DNA from 2 places in the Nitrospirillum goiasense genome. Region 2 is predicted to be linked to the other one. Evidence: riboswitches for the same ligand, from Rfam matches in the RefSeq annotation. Region 2 holds a riboswitch; the other holds the start of a gene.
The links. Region 2 has a riboswitch for glycine ahead of gcvT (glycine cleavage system aminomethyltransferase GcvT). Riboswitches for the same ligand answer to the same signal wherever they lie in the genome.
Positions count from the first base shown of each region.

Region 1: another riboswitch for glycine. It lies ahead of ULB03_RS22320 (S41 family peptidase); the one in region 2 lies ahead of gcvT (glycine cleavage system aminomethyltransferase GcvT).

Region 1 covers NZ_JAXQNP010000004.1:77,976-82,515, reverse strand. The annotation lists gene ULB03_RS22320 (S41 family peptidase) at 1-2,651, opposite strand, end outside; glycine riboswitch at 2,889-2,990, opposite strand; glycine riboswitch at 3,186-3,287, shown strand; gene ULB03_RS22315 (TonB-dependent receptor domain-containing protein) at 3,849-4,540, shown strand, end outside.
Region 2 covers NZ_JAXQNP010000002.1:1,491,735-1,496,274, reverse strand. The annotation lists gene gcvPA (aminomethyl-transferring glycine dehydrogenase subunit GcvPA) at 1-877, opposite strand, end outside; gene gcvH (glycine cleavage system protein GcvH) at 877-1,251, opposite strand; partial or broken gene gcvT (glycine cleavage system aminomethyltransferase GcvT) at 1,325-2,439, opposite strand; glycine riboswitch at 2,662-2,756, opposite strand; gene ULB03_RS09415 (hypothetical protein) at 2,899-3,396, opposite strand; gene ispH (4-hydroxy-3-methylbut-2-enyl diphosphate reductase) at 3,711-4,540, shown strand, end outside.

The sequences.
Region 1 (4,540 bases), on a different contig from region 2:
GATAGGCGGTCGACCAGACGCATGGCGTCCAGCTTGCGCTCCTGCCGGATCAGGGCGGTCTCGCTGTGCAGGGTCTTGACCAGCACGCGCCGCTCCACGCTGCGGGAACGGCCGACCGCCACCTCCACCATCTGGTCCGCCTTGCCGGCCAGCGCCTGGTCGGGACCGAAGCTCGCGTCCAGCGGCCGCCCATCGATGGCCAGGATGTATTCCCCCACCCCGACGCGGCTTCCCACCTCGGTGAAGGGGGAACGGTATTGCGGGTCGGCGTTGTCGCCCTCGAACACCTTGGCCACGCGCCAGAGCCCCGCCGCCGGGTCGAAGGTGAAACGCGCGCCCAGCAGCCCGGTGCCGGGGCGGAACTGCATCCCTTCATCCCCGCCGCCGACATAGGCGTGGCTGATGTTCAGCTCACCGATCATCTCACCGATCAGGTAATTCAGGTCGGCGCGGTTGCCGACCGCCGGCAACAGGGCCCGGTAATGCGCGCCGATTGCCTTCCAATCGTGCCCCTGCATGGCCGGGTCGTAGAAGAAGTCGCGGTAGCGGCGCCAAACCTCATCGAAGATTTCCGCCCATTCCTCGCGGGGGTTGATGGTCACGACCAAACGGCCGAGGTCGAGGGGGGTCGGGCCGCCGGCGGCTCCCCCGCCCGGATCCAGGTGGGCGACCGCCAAGTAATTGTTGCCGCCCTGAAGCAGGGCTGTGGTTCGCGCCGCGTCCATGTCATACCCCCGGGGCGCATCGACCACGCGGATGGTCTTGCCCCCCTTGAAAGGCAGGCTGAACAGCGAGGCATGTCCGTCGCCGCCGGCGAAGGTCGGGTCATCGTGCAGGCGGAAGGCCAGCCTGTCGGCGGCGGCCGTCAGGTCCACGTAGTTATCCGGGCCGACGGGCGCCTGTATCAGGCGCTGCGCCAGGCCGTCATACTCCACGACGGCGCCTTTCTTCGCCCCCTTGCCATCGGCGGACGCCGCCGCCCCACCCTTGGCACCCTCCCCCGGATTGGGGGGCATGAACGGGTTCGGGACATCGTGCCGCAGCGCCAGCGCATAGATCCGCGTTTGGCGGTTACCGGCATAGTTCCATTCGCCTTCCGCCACCTGCAAGACCGGGTCGCGGACGGACAGGAACCAGAGATACCGCCCATCCGGTGACCAGGCGGGACTGAAGCAATCGTAAAGGGTATCGGTGACGACCTCGTTCCGGCCCGTCTCGACATCCCAGATGCGGATGGCGCGGAGGTTGCTGGGCTGCATCTCCGCATAGGTCAGGTAGCGCCCATCGGGCGACCATTCATAATCCCGCTGGAACCAGGCCCGCGTGGCGCCCACCGACCGGCGCGCGCCGGTGGCGACATCGACCGCGAACAAGCCGCCGTCCTTGTCCAAGACGGCGACGTGACGCCCATCGGGCGACCAGACGGGGCGGTAATAGCGGGTGTGGCTGTCGCGGGTGACGGCGCGCGCGCCGCCGCCATCGCTGGCCATGACCCACAGTTCCTCATCCCCGCCACGGTCGGACAGGAAAGCGAGGCTGTGGCCGTCAGGCGCCCAGGCGACGGCGCGTTCATGCACGCCGGAACTGTGGGTCAGGTTCACGGCGGCCCCTGGCCCCTCGACGGGCAGCAGGAAGATATCCCCCCGGGCGACGACCGCGACCCGGTGTCCATCCGGGGACAGGGCGCTGTCCTCCACCTGGCCGCCCACGCCGATCGTGCGCGGCATGCCCGCCGCGTCGCCGGCCGGAATGTCCAGGGTCAGGGTCTGCTCGGTATTCGCCGCCGCGCGATAGACATGGAGCGTGCCCTCATACTGGAAGACGATGTTACCATCCGCGTCCGCGCTGGCCCATTCCGCATCCCCGGCAGTGAAGTTGGTCAGTTTGCGGACGGTCCCGCCGTTGACGTCGGTCTGATACAGGTTCAGATGGCCGTCGCGGTCCGACAGGAAGAAGATGCCCCGGCGCGTCCACATCGGGTCGCGGTCGGTGCGGACGTTGTGGGTGATGTTCGTCAGGGATTTGGACGACAGGTCGGCGACGAACAGATCCTGCGCCCAACCGCCCTGATACCGCTTCCACGTCCGGAAATCGCGCGAGGTGGTGGAGAACAGCACCTTGCCCCCATCGGGGGAAAACACGCCCGCGCCAGCCCGCGCCATGGGCAGCGGCGCCACCTCCCCACCCGTCCGGGGAACGGTGTAAAGCCGCGCCTCCGTCACCGTAGGCACATCGCGAAGCGACCGGAAAAGGATGGCGGAACCATCCGGCCTCCATCCCGTCACCTGATTGTCGTAGCCCGACCGGGCCGGCAAAGGCCCCAGGGCGGGATAAAAGGTCAATTGGCGCGGAACGCCGCCTTTGGCGGGCATCACATAGACCTGCTCATCACCGCCATATTGGCCGGTGAAGGCGATCCATTGACCATCGGGGGAGAATTTAGGGAACAGCTTCAGGCCAGGCCCGCTGGTCAGCTGGCGCGGCGTCCCGCCAGCGGTGGTAGCCAGCCAGAGGTCGCCCGCGTAGGAGAAGACCACTTCATCGCCATGTATGTCCGGAAAGCGCATCAACGCCCGATCGGCCGCTTGAGCGCCGACGGGGGCGCCGACGGGCGCCAGCAGGACGATGCAGACCGCAACGATGGGACGCACCAGCCCCCCAATGGAAATCCCCAAAACTGCCTCCGTGCTTCATTGTTTATCGTTGTTCGATAGGACACCGGCACAATCAGGGCACGCTGTATCAGAGCACGCCGCCACCGCGCTGGCCGGTGGGGACAAAGCCCCAGACTGATGGTGGGATACATGGCACAAGGAACCTGCAGTCCGGGAAACCCAGGCTGAAGGTGCGTTTAGGCACGGACGCCCACTCATGCGGTGGATGGCCGGTGCGTTCCGCCTGTCGGTTTGCCTGAGAGTTTCCGGGGCGGTTGCTCCTTCGGCGCCAGTTCACGGATAACTCCGGTCGCCGGTCTCTCCCGCATCAGCGCCACCATTGAACGCCAGAGTCGCCATCGGGTGTCAAGCACCTTTTCCTAACAATTGGGTGGAATGGACCTGGAGGTGTGCCGGCAGCGCGAAGCAGGGGCAAAGGCAGAAAAGGACCGGAATCGCGACAGGAACGCACGAAAATAATTTCCGCACGAATGCAATTGACATTTCCTTTTTTGTGCCCGAACATCCGGACCGTCTTGTACGGGAGAGATCGGCTGACGGGCTTTGCCCCTGGTCGACGCCGAAGGAGCAACCGCCCCGGAAACTCTCAGGCAAAAGGACCGTACAAACACTCAAAATCTGGAAAGAGGTCGCCGGTTTCGGCTGACCCGCCGACGGAGTAAATCTCTCAGGCAAAAAGACAGATGGGGCGCCGGAGTGGGCGGGGAAATCCCGTCGAATATTAGGCGCGAAAAAAAATCAACCGCATTAGGTCCTGCTCTGTGAACGGGTGCGTCACAGCCCCGATAACCGTTGCTCTTTCGCATGTCCGGGCCCAACTCCCGGGCAATGCCGTGTCACGCCAATCGTGGAGTACGCACACCAACCGACTTTTGTAAAATCCAACACTATCAACGGCTAAGCTTACAGCGGGCGTTTGTCGGCGCCCCTGCGACGTCCATCTAGCAATGTTAAAAGCCGATGGCGGGAACGCCGCGGTTAACGGCTGTCTTTTGAGTTTTAGTGGTTTTGTTAGTCAGCACTAACTTTAAAAAAGCAAATTAAAGAATATCGGCGATTTGGCGGCGCACCCCGGGCAAGGGTGCGAACGGGGTTCTGTCGCCTGATCACCGGGCCTGGGGAGGCGTCACAAGCAAAATAAACAGGGAAGCGAAATTCGTTTGGGGACGAAGAATGAAAAAGCGACATTTGTTGGCCTCGGCCGCCTTCACCTTGGGCAGCCTGGTCGTTGGACCAGCGCTGGCGCAGACGTCGTCCAGCCAGGACACCGACAAGACGGCGCAGTCGGATGGCACCGACCTTGAGCCCATCATGGTCACCGGTACGCGGCTCAAGACCCCGTACAACGGCGACCGCCCCCTCCAGATCGTCCGGCCGGAAGACGGCTTGAACGCGGGGCTGGCCGATACGGTCAGCCTGCTGAGCCGATCGACGGCGACGGGGTCGCAGCAGGTCAACAACCACCTGTCGGCCACGGGCGCCGCCGGCGCCGTGTCGGTCGGTGGCACCAACGCCAACACCATCGGCCTGCGCGACCTGGGCGCGACCCGCACCCTGACGCTGATGGATGGCCGGCGCCTGACGCCGGCCGGCGTGGGCAGCCAGGTGGGGCCGGTGGATTTGAATGTGCTGCCCGCGTCCATCATCGACCATATCGAGGTGCTGACGGACGGCGCGTCATCCATTTACGGATCGGATGCCGTCGCCGGCGTGGTGAACATTATCACCCGCCGCGCCTCCGAAGGCCTGGAAGTCAACGCCTACAGCACCGTCAACACCAAGGGCGGCGGCAACTACCGCCAGGGTTCCCTGTTCTGGGGAAAGGAATTCGGTGGCGGCTACATCAACATCGGCGCGGAATTCAA
Region 2 (4,540 bases):
GGCGGCCCGGCAGCTGGCGCACGAACTTGTCGCGGGTGGCGAACAGGCCCAGGTAGGGCCCGCCGAAGTTCAGGCCGTTGCCGATGCTCTGGCCCTCGGCCACCACGATGTCGGCGCCCATGGAGCCGGGCGACGGCATGAGCCCCAAGCTCACCACCTCGGTCACCACCACGACCAGCAGGGCGCCCTTGGCGTGGCAGGCCTCGGCCAGGGGGGTCAGGTCGGCGACATGGCCGAACAGGGTGGGGTTCTGCACCACGACGCAGGAGGTCTTGTCGTCGATGGCGGCCGCCAAGTCCTCGATCCCCTTGGGATCGGCCGGCAGGGTCACCAGGTCCACGCCCAGCACGCCGGTGGTGGTGGCCGTCACGTCGCGGTAGTGCGGGTGCAGGCCGCCGGACAGCACGGCGCGGTTGCGGCGCGTGACGCGGTTGGCCATCAGCACCGCCTCGGCGCAGGCCGTGGCGCCGTCGTACATGGAGGCGTTGGCCACATCCATGCCGGTGATCAGCGCCACCTGGGTCTGGAACTCGAACAGGTACTGCAGGGTGCCCTGCGTCACCTCGGGCTGGTACGGCGTGTAGCTGGTGAGGAACTCACCGCGCGTCAGCAACTGGTCAACGGAAGCCGGCACATGGTGGCGGTAGGCGCCGGCGCCCAGGAAGCTGGGGCAGCTGCCCGCCGGCACGTTGCGGGCGGCCAGGCGCGACAGGGCGCGTTCCACCTGCAGCTCGCCCTGGTGATGGGGCAGGCCGGCGATGGGCTGGTCCAGGCGGGCCGCCACCGGCACGTCGCCGAACAGCGCGTCCACCGACGGGGCGCCGATGGCCGCCAGCATCTCCTGCCGGTCGGCCTCGGTCAGGGGCAGATACCGCATCAGTGCTGACCTTCCACGAAGGCGTCATAGGCGGCCTGGTCCATCAGGCCGTCCAGCTGGGCCGCGTTGGCCAGGGTCATCTTGAAGAACCAGCCGGCGCCCTGCGGGTCGCTGTTGACCAGGGACGGGTCGTCGACCACGGCCTGGTTGCCCTCGACCACCGTGCCGTCCACCGGCGCGAACACCTCGCTGGCGGCCTTCACCGATTCCACCACGGCGGCGTCCTTGCCCTTGGTCAGGGCGCGGCCGGCCTCGGGCACCTCGACGAACACCACGTCACCCAGCTGGCTCTGGGCGAAGGTGGTGATGCCGACGGTGGCGACGTCGCCGTCCAGGCTGATCCACTCATGGTCTTCGGTGAAACGGATGGTCATGATTCTGCTCCTCGGGGGGAAAGGCGTTCAATGGCAAGGCGGGCCCGGCACCGGCCGGGCCGCGCGATCGGGATCAGCCGCGGTAGTAGCGCTGCGGCACGAACGGCAGGGCGGCCACCTTGGCCGGCAGGGCCTTGCCGCGCACGATCAGCGACAGGGGCGTGCCCACGGCAGCGTTGGCGGCGGTGACGTAGCCCATGGCGACCGGGGCGTTGGCGCTGGGGCCGAAGCCGCCGGAGGTGACCTCACCCACCGTCTGGCCGCTGGCGTCCTGGATTTCGGTGTGTTCGCGCGCCGGCGCCCGGCCCTCCGGCTGGATGCCGACGCGGTAGCGCGCGGCCCCCTCGGCCAGCTGGCGGCGGACGATGGCGTCACCGGGGTAGCCCCCTCCTCCCGCCGGCGCTTGGAGATGGCCCAGGTCAGGCCGGCCTCCACGGGGGTGGTGGTGGTGTCGATGTCATGGCCATAGAGGCACAGGCCGGCCTCCAGGCGCAGGCTGTCGCGGGCGCCCAGACCGATGGCCGCCACCTCGGGCTCCGCCAGCAGCAGGCGGGCCACATCCTCGGTGCGGGCGCCATCGATGCCGATCTCGTACCCGTCCTCGCCGGTGTAGCCGGACCGGGCGATGGTCACCGGAATGCCCTTCAGGCTGGCGTTGACCATGGACATGAAGGGCATGGTGGCGACCTCGGGCACGAAGCGGGCCAGCACGGCCGCCGCCGTGGGCCCCTGCAGGGCCAGCAGGCCCCGGTCGTCGCCCAGGTACTCGACCTCGATGCCCGGCAGGCCGGCCGTCAGATGCGCGATGTCCTGCACCTTGCAGGCGGCGTTCACCACCAGGAACAGGTGGTCGCCCCGGTTGGCGATCATCAGGTCGTCCAGGATGCCACCCTGGTCGTTGGTGAAGAAGCTGTAGCGGATGCGGCCTTCCTTCAGCGCCTTCAGCTCACCCGGCACCAGCTTTTCCAGCGCGTCGACGACGCCGTCGCCGCGCAGGATGACCTGGCCCATGTGCGACACGTCGAACAGGCCGGCCTGCTCCCGGGTGTGAAGGTGTTCCTTCAGCACGCCCAGCGGATACTGAACGGGCATGTCATAGCCGGCGAAGGGCACCATCTTGGCGCCAAGCTCGCGGTGCAGGGCGTTCAGCGGGGTGGTGAGCAGGGGCGAATCGGTTTCACTGGACATAAGCGCTGGGACTCCCGGCGGACGAGTTCATCCCGCACGGACGGATTCCGTGTGGGCTCGCCCCCCTCTGTCCCGGACCCTGAGAGATTCACGGGGGAACGACCTATCGTCAGGTCGGGCCCGCTTACTCCGTCGGTGGGCTTTGGCCTCCAACGCCGGAAAGCCACCCGCAGGGGGTGGCGACAGGCATTGCCATGAGGCCGGGCCGCTTTCCAGATGTGCTTCTTCCTCGCGGTCCTTTTGCCTGAGAGTTTCCGGGGGCGGTTGCTCCTTCGGCGCCAGACCCGAACGGGACCAGTCTCTCCCGCGAGGTGTCATCAGCTTCGCGCACGCACCCTAATCCAACGGACCCCAAAAAGTAAAGGCGGGCCGCTGCCCCGCGACCCGCCTTCCCCGAGGGCTCCCGGCCTTGGGCGCCCCTGCCCGGCCGGTCGAACCCGTACGCCTTGTGCCTTTCGCTTATTTCCCGGCCGGAACCGGCGGGGCCGGCGGCTTGGAATTGAAGCGGATGTTGGCCTCCAACTGCTCCGGCGTCAGCTGGAAGCCCACCAGCACCTCATAATAACGGCCGTCGACTTCCGGGCTCAGCGGGATGAACTGGGTCAGCCGCTCCACCGAACCGCCGCTGCCGCTGCTGACATCCAGGGTGACGTTGTAGGTCTGCTTGGTCAGGATCTTGCGGTCGGCGTCGGTGACCGCGACGAAATAGGTCAGCGGCAGGGGGCCGCCGGTATAGGCGGGACCCGTGCTGGCGCCCACGCGCAGATCCTCGGTCATGGTGACGCCCTTTTCGCTGTATTCGCAGCGGCCCTGGATGTTGGGCATCACGGCGGTGTAGCTCAGCTGGCCGTTGGCGCCGGGCACGCCCACCGACGACGCGTCGCGGACGATGGCCACGGTGGGGCAGCCGGGACGATAACCGACGTTCTTATTGGCGCATGCCGCCAGCGACAGCATGAGAGGCATCCCCAAAAGCAGGGCCAGGCGGCCGCGGGTGCCTTTCCTGGGGGGCCAACCTATATTAGTGTCCGTGTGGATGTTCATTGAAGCGGGGCTCGTCTGGAGTTGGACGCCGGCCGGCGTCGGGGCCCCGCGACAATAGAGAAGCAGCCATACCGGCACAAGACATCGCCTGCGCCATCCTTATATTGATGGGCGACGAGATTTAACGTATCGGCGCTGGCGATCCGCCGCCGCACCGTTTTATGATCCGCCGCCATGATCGGCCCCGCGCGCCGGGGCTTACCGGAACCCGAGTAGACCTGATCACCATGACCAAGCCGACGCTCAACATCCTCTTGGCCTCCCCGCGCGGTTTCTGCGCCGGTGTGGACCGCGCCATCCAGATCGTGGAGGTGGCGTTGCAGCGGTACGGCGCGCCGGTCTATGTCCGGCACGAGATCGTGCACAACCGCTATGTCGTCCAGGGCCTGGAGGCCAAGGGCGCCATCTTCGTGGAGGAACTGGACGAGGTGCCGGACGGGCGCCCGGTGGTCTTCTCCGCCCATGGCGTGCCCAAGTCCATCCCGGCCGAGGCCGAAAGCCGGCAACTGATGTATGTCGACGCCACCTGCCCGCTGGTGTCCAAGGTCCATCGCGAGGCGGAGCGCCACTTCGCCGACGGCCGCCAGATCATCCTGATCGGCCATGCCGGCCACCCCGAGGTGGTGGGCACCATGGGGCAGTTGCCCACGGGTGCCGTGCTGCTGGTGGAGTTGGAGGAGGACGTGCGCACCGTCCAGGTGGACGACCCGCTGAACCTGGCCTTCGTCACCCAGACCACGCTGTCGGTGGATGACACGGTGCAGATCGTGGCGGCGCTGAAGGCCCGCTTCCCCGCCATCGCCGGGCCGCGCAAGGAAGACATCTGCTACGCCACCACCAACCGCCAGACGGCGGTGAAGGCCATCGCCGAGAAGGCGGACGCCATCCTGGTGCTGGGCGCGCCCAACAGCTCCAACTCCATGCGCCTGGTGGAGGTCGCGGCCAAGCACGGGTGCGTGAATTCCATGCTGGTGCAGCGGGCCACCCAGATCGACTGGGCCATGATGGACAAGGTCAAGGTGCTGGGCATCACCGCCGGCGCCTCGGCCCCGGACAT